Salipiger sp. CCB-MM3: one gene and its partner. Each later gene encodes a partner of the first gene's protein in a complex. Links are inferred from orthologs where the notes say so. Each region holds a gene or a part of one and is shown on either strand. Other genes may lie near its edges.

What was found.
Region 2: the proteins of pheS (region 1) and pheT are in contact, whole or in part, in a crystal structure (PDB 6P24), measured with the Escherichia coli proteins. The link is inferred for Salipiger sp. CCB-MM3 from one-to-one orthologs.

What each region holds. Positions count from the first base shown.
Region 1 is NZ_CP014595.1:1,350,750-1,357,409, reverse strand. What follows is about bases 3,679-6,660. They hold pheS (phenylalanine--tRNA ligase subunit alpha), read right to left. Parts: upstream 5,714-6,660; coding sequence 4,643-5,713; downstream 3,679-4,642. Other genes in these bases: rpmI (50S ribosomal protein L35), read right to left, coding at 6,350-6,550; rplT (50S ribosomal protein L20), read right to left, coding at 5,967-6,332; AYJ57_RS06620 (YrhK family protein), read right to left, coding at 4,274-4,558; holA (DNA polymerase III subunit delta), read left to right, coding at 3,679-4,277. In the rest of the region: leuS (leucine--tRNA ligase), read left to right, coding at 198-2,768; LPS assembly lipoprotein LptE, read left to right, coding at 2,755-3,252; more of holA, read left to right, coding at 3,249-3,678.
Region 2 is NZ_CP014595.1:2,090,541-2,097,261, reverse strand. What follows is about bases 2,467-5,509. They hold pheT (phenylalanine--tRNA ligase subunit beta), read right to left. Parts: upstream 5,165-5,509; coding sequence 2,768-5,164; downstream 2,467-2,767. Other genes in these bases: AYJ57_RS10145 (malonic semialdehyde reductase), read right to left, coding at 5,389-5,509; AYJ57_RS10155 (EF-hand domain-containing protein), read left to right, coding at 2,467-2,682. In the rest of the region: AYJ57_RS10165 (acyl-CoA dehydrogenase family protein), read left to right, coding at 1-1,670; AYJ57_RS10160 (carboxymuconolactone decarboxylase family protein), read left to right, coding at 1,829-2,170; more of AYJ57_RS10155, read left to right, coding at 2,233-2,466; more of AYJ57_RS10145, read right to left, coding at 5,510-5,994; AYJ57_RS10140 (amidase), read right to left, coding at 6,016-6,721.

The DNA of each region.
Region 1 (6,660 bases):
GTGGCACTTTTCCACGCGGCGAAACGCGAACCAACGTGAAACGCCGCTTATGGGTCTTTTGACGCCAAGAGGTTGCTGAAATGTCGCCGTCAGCCGCTGCCAGCCGGGAGAGGGCACTGGACGCCCGCCGGGGCCTGCCCTATCACCCGGCAAGACCCATCCGCACCGACCCCATCCGCTCTGAGGGACAACAGATTATGTCGCGCTACGACCCCGCCACGATCGAGCCGAAATGGCAGGCCGCCTGGGAAGAGGCCCTGACCTTCAAGGCCACCCGCTCGGCCGACAAGCCGAAATACTACGTGCTGGAAATGTTCCCCTACCCCTCGGGGCGCATCCACATCGGCCACGTCCGCAACTACACGATGGGTGACGTGATCGCCCGCTACAAAAAGCAGAACGGCTTCAACGTGCTGCACCCGATGGGCTTTGACGCCTTCGGCATGCCCGCCGAGAACGCCGCGATGGCTTCGGGCGGTCACCCCAAGGACTGGACCTATTCCAACATCGACACGATGGTGGAGCAGATGAAGCCGCTGGGCTTTGGCCTCGACTGGTCGCGCATGTTCGCCACCTGCGATCCGGAATACTACGGCCAGCAGCAGGCGCTGTTCCTCGACATGCTCGATAAGGGGCTCGTCTACCGCAAGAACGCCGTGGTGAACTGGGATCCGGTCGACATGACCGTGCTCGCCAACGAGCAGGTCGAGAACGGTCGCGGCTGGCGCTCGGGCGCGCTCGTGGAGCGCAAGGAACTCACCCAGTGGTTCTTCAAGATCTCGGACTTCTCGGGCGAGCTGCTCGACGCGCTCGACACGCTCGATGACTGGCCCGCCAAGGTGAAGCTGATGCAGGCGAACTGGATTGGCCGCTCGCGCGGTCTGCAGTTCTCCTTCGACACGCTCAATGCCCCCGAGGGCTTCGACAAGATCGAGTGCTACACCACCCGGCCCGACACGCTGCACGGCGCGTCCTTCGTCGGCATCTCGCCGGACCATCCGCTCGCCAAGGAGCTGGAGCAGGGCAACCCCGAGCTTGCCGCTTTCGTCGCCGAGTGCCGCCGCATGGGCACCTCGGAAGAAGAGCTGGAGAAGGCCGAGAAGCGTGGCTTCGACACCGGCATCAAGGTGCGTCACCCGTTCGACGACAGCTGGGAACTGCCGGTCTATATCGCCAACTTCATCCTCATGGATTACGGCACCGGCGCGATCTTCGGCTGCCCGGGCCACGACCAGCGCGACCACGACTTCTGCAGCAAATACGACCTGCCGATCGTCGAAACCTTCGTGCCGCTCGAGGGTGAGATCGACATCCAAGCAGAGCCCTTCGTTCCCGCCAAGACCGAGAAGGTGCGCTACACCCGTCTCGTCGCCGGGGAAGAGGTGCAGACCGGCGAAGAGGCCGTCAACGCCGCCGTCGACTTCTGCGCGTCGAAAGGCATCGGCGAAGGCGTGACCAAATACCGCCTGCGCGACTGGGGCCTGTCGCGCCAGCGCTACTGGGGCGCGCCGATTCCCGTGGTTCATTGCGAGGCTTGCGGCGTGGTGCCCGAGAAGAAGGAAAACCTTCCGATCGCGCTGCCCTACGACGAAGACGGCACGCCGATCGACTTCTCGGTGCCGGGCAACCCGCTCGACCGTCACCCCTCGTGGCGTAACTGTTCCTGCCCGTCCTGTGGTGCCCCGGCGCGGCGCGAGACCGACACGATGGACACCTTCGTCGATTCGAGCTGGTACTTCGCCCGCTTCACCTCGCCGCGCGCCGAGACGCCCATCGACATGGCCGAGGCCGAGTATTGGATGAACGTCGATCAATATATCGGCGGCATCGAGCACGCGATCCTGCACCTGCTCTATTCGCGCTTCTTCGCCCGCGCGATGCACATCACCGGCCACCTGCCCGAAAAGAGCAAGGAGCCGTTCAACGCGCTCTTCACCCAAGGCATGGTGACCCACGCGATCTATCAGACGCGCAACGCCGAAGGCCGCCCGGTCTACCACTACCCCGAGGCGGTGGAACTGAAGGACGGCAAGGGCTTCCTTGCGGACGGCACCGAGGTCGAGATCATCCCCTCGGCCAAAATGTCCAAGTCCAAGAACAACGTGGTCGACCCGGTCGCGATCATCGGCCAGTACGGCGCCGATACCGCGCGCTGGTTCGTGCTGTCGGACAGCCCGCCCGAGCGTGACGTGGAATGGACCGCTTCGGGGGCCGAGGCCGCGTCCAAACACCTCGCACGGGTCTACCGCATCGCCGCAGAGATCGCCGAGTCGGACGCGCCCGAGAGCGCAGAAGACAAAGCCCTGCTGCGCGAGATGCACAAGGCGATCCACGATGTGACCATGGGCGTCGAAAGCTTCGGCTTCAACGCGGCCATCGCCAAGCTCTATGCCTTCACCGGCGTGCTGGGCAAATCCAAGGCAGGCGGCGCGGCCAAGCGCGAAGCGGCCAAGGTTCTGGCCCAGCTGATGTCGCCGATGACCCCGCACCTGTCCGAGGAAGTCTGGCAGCTGCTCGGCGGCGAAGGGCTGATCGCCACCGCGCCTTGGCCCAAGGCCGACGAGGCGATGCTGGTCGAAGACAGCGTGACCCTGCCGATTCAGGTCAACGGCAAGCGCCGCGGAGAACTGACCGTTCCCAAGGACATGCCCAAGGAAGAGATTGAAAAACTCGTCCTCGCACATGATGCTGTGGTGCGGACCCTCGAAGGGGCCGCGCCGAAGAAACTCATCGTGGTGCCGGGCCGGATCGTCAATGTGGTCGCCTAATCGTCGAACCTTTCTCGCAGCCTGCGGCGCGCTTGCGCTCGCGGGCTGCGGATTCACCCCGGTTTACGGGCCGCAGGGGGGCGGGCAGGCGCTGCTCGGCCAGATCGCGCTGAGCGATCCGGACAGCCCCAACGCCTATCTCTTCAACCGCCGGATCGAGGAGCGGCTGGGCCGCGCGCCAAGCGGCGCGCCCTATCAGCTCGAGACGACGATCCGCACCGAAAGCGCCGGGCAGGGCTCGCTCGCTGACGGCAACACCACCCGCATCCGTCTGGTCGGCGACGCCAGCTTCAAACTGCGCGACACGGCCAGCGCCGAGACGCTGACCGAAGGCTCCACCTCGTCCTTCACCGGCTATTCCACCACCGGCTCGACCGCGGCCACGCAGGCCTCGGAGCGCGACGCCGAAGAGCGGCTGATGATCATGCTCGCCGACCGGGTGATCGACCGGTTGATGCTGGTCGCTGCAGACCTGCCGCAATGAAGCTTTCCGGGCGCGACGCACAGGCCTTCTTCCGCAAGCCGGATCCCACGCGGTCCGGCGTGCTGCTGTTCGGCGAGGACGCCATGCGCGTTGCCCATCGCCGGCAGGAGGTGATCGCCGCTCTGGTCGGTCCCGAGGCCGAGGCGGAAATGCGGCTCACGCGGATGTCGGGCGGTGATCTGCGCAAGGATCCCGCGATGCTGCTCGACGCGGTAAAGGCGCAGGGGTTCTTCCCCGGCCCGCGCGTGGTGTTCGTGGAAGAGGCGACCGACGGGCTGGCCAAAATCATGGGCGCGGCGCTCACCGACTGGCGCCCCGGCGACGCGCAGATCATCGTCACCGCGGGCCAGCTCACCGCCAAATCCGCCCTGCGCAAGCTCTTCGAGGCCGCGCCCGAGGCGCTGGCCATCGGCATCTACTCCGATCCTCCGGGCCACGACGAGATCGAGGCCGCGCTGACCAAGGCCGGGCTCACCCAGGTTGATCGCGCCGCCTTCGATGCGCTCGATCATCTGGCCCGCGCGCTGGAGCCGGGCGACTTCCGGCAGGTTCTGGAAAAGCTCGCGCTTTACAAGCTCGACGATCCCGCGCCGCTGATGCCAGAGGAGGTCGCCGCCTGCGCGCCCGCCTCCATCGAGGCAGAGCTTGACGACATCCTGCATGTGGTGGCCGAGGGCCGCTCGCCCGAGATCGGCCCGCTGATGCAGCGGCTGGAAGGGCAGGGCGTGGCACCGGTGACGCTGCTGATCATGGCCATGCGCCACTTTCGCGTGCTCTACACGCTGGCCTCGGCACAGGGCGGCCCGCAAGCGGGCGTGCAGCGCCTGCGCCCGCCGCTCTTCGGCCCGCGCCGCGACCGTATGGTGCGTCAGGCCTCGGGCTGGAACGCCGACCGGCTCGAAGACGCGCTGTCGATGCTGATGGAGACCGATCTGTCGATCCGCTCCGCCGGGGCCCGCGCGCCCGCCATGGCGCTGGTCGAGCGCAATTTCGTGCGCCTCGCCTGGCTTGCCTCGCGGCGCTAGCCGCCCTTTTCCCGCTCCGCCAGCGTCTCCAGCTTGCCCATCTGCCAGAGCTTGATCTCGCGCGCCAGCCGCAGCGTGGGCTTCACCATGAACAGCACAGAGCCCACGGTGAAGAACCAGATCGCGATGGTTTCATACTGCTTCCAGAAGAACAGCACAGAGCCGATGGTGAAACAGACCGCCGCGCCGAAATCGACGAGCGTGTGGGCAATCTCGAAAAGCGCGTAGACGCGCCGCGTGTCGGCGTTGCGCTGCCGATTGGCGTGGTTGAACAGCTTCATGGGCCAGAAGATGGCGCGCCGCCGGCAAAGGAAAAGGCCCGGCGCTGGTGCACCGGGCCCTCTGGTCCTGCCAAGCAGCGCGCTTTAGCGCGACAGCCCGCCGTGCAGCGTCGGCACGTCCAGCGAGGCGAAACCGTAGTTCCGCAGCCAGCGCAGATCGGAATCAAAGAAAGCGCGCAGGTCGGGGATGCCGTATTTCAGCATGGCGATCCGGTCGATACCCATGCCGAAGGCAAAGCCCTGCCATTCGTCGGGATCGATGCCGCCCGCCTGCAGCACCTTGGGGTGCACCATGCCCGAGCCCAGAACCTCCAGCCAATCGTCGCCCTCACCCACGGTGACCGAGCCGTCTTTCCACTGGCACTGGATGTCCACTTCGGCCGAAGGCTCGGTGAAGGGGAAGTGCGAGGCGCGGAAACGGGTCTTCACCGAGCGGCCGAAATAGGCCGAGAAGAACTCTTCCAGCACCCACTTGAGGTTCGCCATCGAGATATCCTTGTCGATAGCAAGCCCCTCGACCTGATGGAACATCGGCGTGTGGGTCTGGTCGTAATCGGCGCGGTAGACGCGGCCCGGGCAGATGATCCGCGTCGGCGCGCCGCCCGCTTCCATCGAGCGGATCTGCACCGGCGAGGTGTGGGTGCGCAGCACATGCGGCGGGCGCTCGTCGCCCTCGGCACGGTGCATATAGAACGTGTCCATCTCGGCGCGGGCCGGGTGGTGGCCGGGGATGTTCAGCGCGTCGAAATTGTACCAGTCGGTCTCGACCTGCGGGCCTTCGGCCACGGCAAAGCCCATGTCGGCAAAGATCGCGGTGCATTCTTCCCAGACCTGGCTGACCGGGTGGATGCTGCCGACGCGGCGGTTGCGCCCCGGCAGGGTGACGTCCAGCCATTCGGCCTGCAGACGCTCGTTCAGCGCCGCATCCGCCAGCGCCGCCTTCTTGGCGCCGAGCGCCGCGTTGATCTCATCCTTCAGCGCGTTGAGCTTCGGTCCCATGACCTGCCGCTCTTCGGGGCTCATCTTGCCCAGCTCGCGCATCTTAAGGCTGATCTCGCCCTTCTTGCCAACGGCCTGCACCCGCAGATCCTCAAGCGCGGGTTCATCCGCCGCCTTGCCAATCAGGTCGATATACTTGTCGCGCAGGTCGTCCATTCGGGGCCTCTTCCGAGCATCTCTTCGGGGTCGTGCAGTACCGGCTGCGCGGGCTCTGCGCAAGGGCAGGGGCGCGCGGCTCTTCCTCTTGGTGAAAATATCCCGGGGGAGCCGCGCATCGCGCGGCGGGGGCGGAGCCCCCATAACAGGTCACAGGCCGAGGTAAAGGGCCGAGGTCACAGCCCAGCGAGAGCGCAAAAGAAAACGCCGCCCCCGAAGGAGCGGCGTTTCGAAACTCAGCCGTTGGCGCCTATCAGGCGGCCAGCGCGCCTTTCGCCTGGTCAACGATGGCGTTGAAGGCTTCCGGCTCGTGCACGGCGAGATCCGCCAGCACTTTACGGTCAACTTCGATGCCAGCCAGGTTCAGGCCGTTGATGAACTTCGAGTAGGTCAGAGCCTCGTCATGCGCGCGAACGGCAGCGTTGATACGCTGGATCCACAGAGCGCGGAAGTTGCGCTTGCGGTTCTTGCGGTCGCGGGTCGCGTACTGGTTCGCCTTGTCGACGGCCTGTGCTGCAACCTTGAAGGTGTTCTTACGACGGCCATAGTAACCTTTGGCTGCCTTGATGACCTTCTTGTGACGGGCGTGGGTGACTACACCACCTTTGACTCGTGCCATGGATCAGAACTCCTTGTTCAGCGGTCGTAGGGCATGTAGCCCTTGACGATTTTTGCGTCGGGAGCCGACAGCGTGGTGGTGCCGCGAGCGTCGCGGATGAACTTCGTGGTGCGCTTGATCATGCCGTGGCGCTTGCCGGCCTGACCAGCCACGACCTTGCCGGTCGCGGTGACCTTGAAGCGCTTCTTGGCGCTCGACTTTGTCTTCATCTTGGGCATTTTCGTCTCCTTAACGAAGTGCGTTCAGCGCGACTCGGCATGCCACAGGAGCCGGCCGCGCGGTTAGAGGCGCCCCTATAGGCGGGAGCGGGCTGCGGTGCAAGCCCTTA
Region 2 (6,721 bases), 740 kb from region 1 along the record:
GTGACATGCTGAAGGACGGCACGATTCTGGACGATCTTCTGGGGCTCACCGGCGCGGCGCTGGCCCCGGTGGAACAGATCTTTGAAGAGGCCCGCAGCGCCCTGCGCGCCCTGACCGAGGAAGACGGCCGCGTCTCCGGTCGGCTGATCGAGGAAAACCAGTTCGCCGCCCATGGTCTGGCATGGCTCGCCACCTATGCCGAGTCGCTGCGGCAGCTGCACGGCTGGGCCGAGCGCATGGCCGCCGAGGGCACCTTCGGCGAGATCGAACAGCTGCTTCTGCAGATCGGCTTTGGCGAATACCTCAGCCAGATCGCCGGGGGCATCCAGATGAATCAGGGCGAGATGGTGCGCCTCAGCGATCTTGGCCTGCCCGTCTCTGCCGCCGCGCCGCTGATGACCGGCGCCGCCGGCACCCTCGCCGCGCGCGGCAACAGCCAGAGCGCCCGCACGCGCCTTGTCGAACTGATGCAGGAGCGCGCCGCCGAGATCACCGTGGGCCGCACCGGGCTCGACGACGAGCTAGAGATGATCCGCGAGCAGTTCCGCCGTTACGCCGTGGAAAAGGTCGAGCCCTACGCGCATGACTGGCACCTCAAGGATGATTACATCCCCATTGAGGTGATCGAGGAACTGGCGGAGATGGGGGTCTTTGGCCTCACCATCCCCGAGGAACACGGCGGCTTTGGCCTCAGCAAGGCGTCCATGTGCGTGGTCTCCGAGGAACTCTCGCGCGGCTATATCGGTGTCGGCTCGCTTGGCACCCGGTCCGAGATCGCCGCCGAGTTGATCATCGCGGGCGGCACCGAAGAGCAAAAGGCGAAATGGCTGCCCCGCATCGCCAGCGGCGAGACGCTGCCCACCGCGGTCTTTACCGAGCCCAACACCGGCTCGGACCTCGGCGCGCTGCGCACCCGCGCGGTAAAGGACGAGAGCGGCGATTACACCATCACTGGCAACAAGACGTGGATCACCCATGCCGCCCGCGCCCATGTGATGACGCTGCTCGCCCGCACCGATCCGGGCAGCGACAACTATAAGGGCCTGTCGATGTTCCTCGCCGAAAAGACCCCCGGCGACGACGAGATCCCCTTCCCCACCCCCGGAATGACCGGCGGCGAGATCGAAGTGCTGGGCTATCGCGGCATGAAGGAGTTCGAACTGGGGTTCGACGGCTTCAAGGTGAAGGGCGAGAACCTGCTCGGCGGCGAAGAGGGCAAGGGCTTCAAGCAACTCATGGAGACCTTCGAGAGCGCCCGCATCCAGACCGCCGCCCGCGCCATCGGCGTGGCGCAATCGGCGCTCGACGTGGGGATGCGCTATGCGCAGGAGCGCAAGCAGTTCGGCAAGCCGCTGATCGCCTTCCCGCGCGTTTCGGGCAAGCTGGCGATGATGGCGGTGGAAATCATGATCGCCCGCCAGCTCACCTATTTCTCGGCCCGTGAGAAAGACGAGGGCATCCGCTGCGACCTCGAGGCGGGGATGGCAAAACTGCTCGGCGCCCGCGTGGCTTGGGCCAATGCCGACAACGCGCTGCAAATCCACGGCGGCAACGGCTTCGCGCTGGAGTATTCGATCAGCCGCATCCTGTGCGACGCCCGCATCCTCAACATCTTCGAGGGTGCCGCGGAGATTCAGGCGCAAGTGATTGCACGTCGCCTGCTCGGCTGATCCCGGCCATATCGGACCACCGGCAAGGCCCCGCCCAGCGGGGCCTTTTTGCCCTGCGCGCCACGCAATCCGGCTACCCTGCTCTTGTCTGATCTGCATCAAGGCTGCGCCGCCGCCATCATGGTCTGGAGGGGCGAAATACATTCCAGGAGACTGATATGTCCTACAAGGAACAACTCGCCGACAAACGCCGCGAACTGCGCGAACTGCGCAAGGCCATCCCCGACACATTCGCGGGTTTCGTCGAGATGGAAAAGGCCGCCTCCGCCGAGGCCGCGCTGGACCACAAGCAGAAGGAATATGTGGCGCTCGGCATCGGCATCGCCATCCGCTGCGATTCCTGCATCCTCAGCCACGTCAGCGCGCTGGTCCGTCTCGGCGCCACCCGCGAAGAGATCGCCGACGTCTGCGGTATGGCGATCCAGATGGGCGGCGGGCCGGGCCTGATGTATGCCGCCAAGGCGCTGGCCGCCTATGATGAGTTCACCGCCGAAGGCTAAGCCCGCGACGGAATGCTCTGCGCGCTGCGTATCAGAGGGGTCACAGGCAGAAAGGACGCCCGATGAACCCTCTGATTGCAGCAGCAGCCGCCCTTTTCGTTTCCACCACCGCTCTCGCGGCCCAGCCGCAGGCTGCCTCCCAAGGCGGCCCGGGCGGTGACCCCATCAAGCAGATGGACGCAAATGGCGACGGCAGGGTCACCCTCGCCGAGGCCGAGGCGCAGAGCGCGCGCATGTTCGCCCGGCTCGACGCCAATCGCGACGGCAGGCTCTCGCAGGACGAAGCCCGCCCGCGCGGCCCGCGCCAAGGCTCGGCCAATCGCCCCGCCCCACGCGACGGCGCACCTGCGGGCCGGCCCGGCGGTCCGCGCATGGACAGCAACGGCGATGGCGTGATCACGCAGGCCGAATTCACCGGCGGCGCGCGGCAGATGTTCAAGCGCATGGATCGCAACGGCGATGGCGTGCTGAGCGGCGCCGAGATGACCCCGCCCAAGCGCCCGGGGACCTAGGCGGCACTTCGCCGCCCCCCTGCGCCAACAAAAAAGGCCCCGGCGGATCGCTCCACCGGGGCCTTTCATCTCTTGGAGCCAGAAGTCAGCCGCGCAGCGCGCCGCCGGTGGCCTTTTCGACCTTGGCGACGATCTTGGCCGCCACCTCTTCGATGTCCTTTTCCTTCAGCGTCTTGTCGCTGGGCTGCAGGCGCACGGTGATGGCGAGCGACTTCTTGCCCTCGCCGAGGCTGCCGCCGATGAACTCGTCGAACACGCGGACCTCTTCGATCAGCGCCTTGTCGGCACCCGCAGCGGCGCTCACCAGATCGAGCGAGGCAACCTCCGCATCCACGACAAAGGCAAAGTCACGTTCCACCGCTTGCAGATCGTTCTGCGCCAGCGCCGGGCGGGCCGCATCGGTCTTGCGCGGCAGCGGGATTTCCTGCGGGTAGAGCGTGAAGGCCACGACAGGGCCTTTCACGTCCATCTCCTGCAGCACCTTGGGGTGCAGCTCGCCGAAGACGCCCAGCACCTTCTTGGGGCCGAGGCAGAGCTTGCCGTGACGGCCCGGATGCCACCATTCCTCGGCGCCGCGAAGGATCTGCATCTTCGCCGGGGCCCCCATGGCCGCCAGCAGCGCCTCGGCATCGGCCTTGGCGTCGAACACATCCACCGGGCGCGAGGCGCCATGCACGTCCTTCGGACCGGTGCGCCCGACGAGAATGCCGGTCACCTGCGTCGCCTGCTCGCCCGGCTCACCGCCAGCGAAGGCCGGACCGCATTCAAAGAGCGCCATATCCGCAAAGCCGCGCGCCTGATTGCGCGAGGCCGCCTGCAGCAGCCCCGGCAGCAGCGAGGGGCGCATGTGACTCATCTCCGAGCTGATCGGGTTGGCCAGCATCGTGGCATCGGTGCCGCCGCCGAACATCTCGGCCGCCGCCTGATCGATGAAGCTGTAGGTCACGCACTCATTGTAGCCCAGCTCCGCCGTGGTGCGGCGGGCCACCTGCTCGCGCTTCTGCATCGGCGAGAGGATCGGCTTCGGCACGCCCGGCTGCGCGCGGCGCATGGGTTGCGGCTGCAGCTTGGTCAGCGAGGCGACGCGGGCCACCTCTTCCACCAGATCCGCCTCGCCCATCACGTCGGGACGCCAGCTCGGCACCGAGGCCATGTCGCCCTCGAGCGTGAAGCCCAGAGCGGTCAGCGTGGCGCGCTGCTCCTGTGCCGGGATCTCCATGCCGACGAGGCTGATCACCCGGTCGGTGTCGAGCTTATAGGCGCGGCTCACGTCGGGGATGGTGCCAGCAACGATCACCTCGGAGGCTTCACCGCCAGCGATCTCGAGGATCATCGCGGTCGCCGCCTCGATGCCCGGCGCCACCGAGGCAGGGTCGATGCCACGCTCAAAGCGATAGCGGGCGTCGGAATTGATCTTCAGCGCGCGGCCCGTGTAGGCGGTGCGGACGGTCTCGAAATAGGCCGCCTCGAGGAAGACATCCACGGTCTCGTCCGAAACGCCCGTGGGCTCGCCGCCCATGACGCCACCGAGGCTTTCGACGGTGTCCCCGGCCGAGATCACCACCATGCCCGGCTCGAGCGTGTAGGTCCGCTCGTCCAGCGCCTCCAGCGTCTCGCCGCCCTTGGCACGGTGCACGCGCAGGTCGCCCGACACCTTGCCCGCGTCAAAGACGTGCAGCGGGCGGTTGCGGTCGAAAGTGAAATAGTTGGTCACATCGACGAGGAAGCTGATCGGGCGCAGGCCGATGGCCTTCAGCCGGTCCTGCAGCCACTCCGGCGACGGGCCGTTCTTCACGCCGCGGATGACGCGGCCATAGAACACCGGGCAATCGTCAAGCGTGTCTTCGTCGATCGTCACGTTGATCGGCGAGGCGAAACTGCCGGGCACGGTGACCTCGGGCAGCGCCTTCAGCGTGCCAAGACCGCGCGCCGCAAGATCGCGGGCGATGCCATGCACACCCAGTGCGTCGGGCCGGTTCGGGGTGATGGCGATCTCGATCACCGGGTCGACCTTGGCCGGATCGTTCGCCGCCAACCAGTCGATGAACCGCTCGCCGACCTCGCCCGAGGGCAGCTCGATGATGCCGTCATGTTCCTCGGACAGCTCCATCTCGCGCTCGGAGCACATCATGCCGAAGCTCTCGATGCCGCGGATCTTGCCGACCTGAATGGTGGTGTCGATGCCGGGCACATAGGTGCCGGGCGTGGCCACGACAACGGTGATCCCCTCGCGCGCGTTGGGCGCGCCGCAGATGATCTGGCTCTCGCCCGCATCGGTCATCACCGTGCAGACGCGCAGCTTGTCGGCGTCGGGGTGTTTCTCGGCCTTGACCACCTTGCCGATTTTGAAATCGGACAGGCGCTCGGCGGGGTTCTCGACCCCTTCGACCTCGAGCCCCAGATCGGTCAGTGCTTCGGTGATCTCGTCCACCGTGGCGGAGGTGTCGAGGTGGTCTTTCAACCAGGAAAGCGTGAATTTCATCTCTCGGCCCGGCTTGGTTTCGCTTGGGTCCGGTCCTTAGCGGAATGAGGCGGAAGGGGAAAGGGGGTTGGCCTCAGCGCGGGGCGTGCGCGGCCTCTGTGCTGCCCGAAGGGCGAAAGGGGCGCTGCCCCTCTTGGCCTGCGGCCAATTCACCCCGGGATATTTGTGCCAAGAGGAAGCGACGGGGGCAGTGGCAGCCCGGGCCGCCACCGCCGGCATCGGGCTCAGACGATCTTGCAGGCGTCTTCCATGCTCAGGCGCGGCAGGCGGTCGAACACTTTCGACGGCTCGCCATAGCCGAGGTTGATCATGAAGTTCACCTTCCACGTGGTGCCCGCAAGGAAGGCCTCCTCAACCGCCGCCGGATCGAAGCCGGACATCGGGCCGCAGTCGAGCCCCAGCGCGCGCGCGGCCAGCATCAGGTAAGCGCCCTGCAGCGAGGAGTTGCGGAAGGCGGTGTCGTTGATCATCGCCTCGGATCCGGTGAACCACGGCTTGGCGTCGGCGTGCGGGAAGAGCTCGCCGAGCTTTTCGTAAAATTCGATGTCGTGGCATACGATCACCGTGACCGGCGCGGTCATGGTCTTCTCGCGGTTGCCGCTGGACATGGCCGGGCTGAGCTTTTCCTTGGCGTCTTTGCTGCGCACGAAGACGAAGCGCGCCGGCGCGCAGTTCGCCGAGGTCGGGCCCATCTTGGTCAGGTCATAGAGCTTTTCGAGGATCTCCTCGGGGATGTCCTTGTCCTGCCACGCGTTCTGCGAGCGCGCCTCGAGGAACAGCGTGTCGAGGGCGGCGGCGTCGAGCGCGCCGGGGAGTGCGATATCTTTCATCAATTTATGCCTTTCGAGCGGTCATGCGGGTTCGGCCACCGCGCCCTGCATCTGCGGGCGGGCGACCTCGAAGGTCTGTGCGAGGTCGGCGATCAGATCCTCGGAGCCGCGCGGCCCCATGATCTGCACGCTGAGCGGCCCGTCCGAGGTCCATGCCACGGGCAGGGTCAGAACCGGAAGCCCAAGGATCGAGCCGGGACGGGTGAAACCGGTCATGCCCGAGATCATCCGGGCGATCTCGGCGCCCTGCGCGTGCACCAGCGCCTCGGCCTGCGGCGCCACATCAGCAAGGCCGGGCAGCACGATCAGATCGGCGGCACCGAAGATCTCGGCCTCGGTGCGGGCCATGGCGATCTCGCGGATCTGCCGGGCGCGCAGATAGGCCTGCGCCGGAATGCCCGCCGCCTGCGCCAGCCGCGCGCGCACCTGCGTGCCATAGGTTTCGGGCGCGTCGCGCAGCCGGTCGGCATGCACCGTCGCGGCCTCGGAGATGGCGATGACATTCGCCGGTTCGGTCAGATCCGAGAAGAACCCCATGTCGAGCGAGACGGTCTCATGCCCCTGCCCGCCAAGCGCGGCGCGCAGCTCGGCCATGGCGGCGCGCATCCGCTCCGAGGCGCCCTCGACGAAGCCGCCGCGGTCGAACCCGATGCGCAGGCGGCCGGGGTCTTGGGCGGTGGCGCGGGTGCGCCCGCCGGAGATCACCGACAGCACGCGCCGGGCGCAA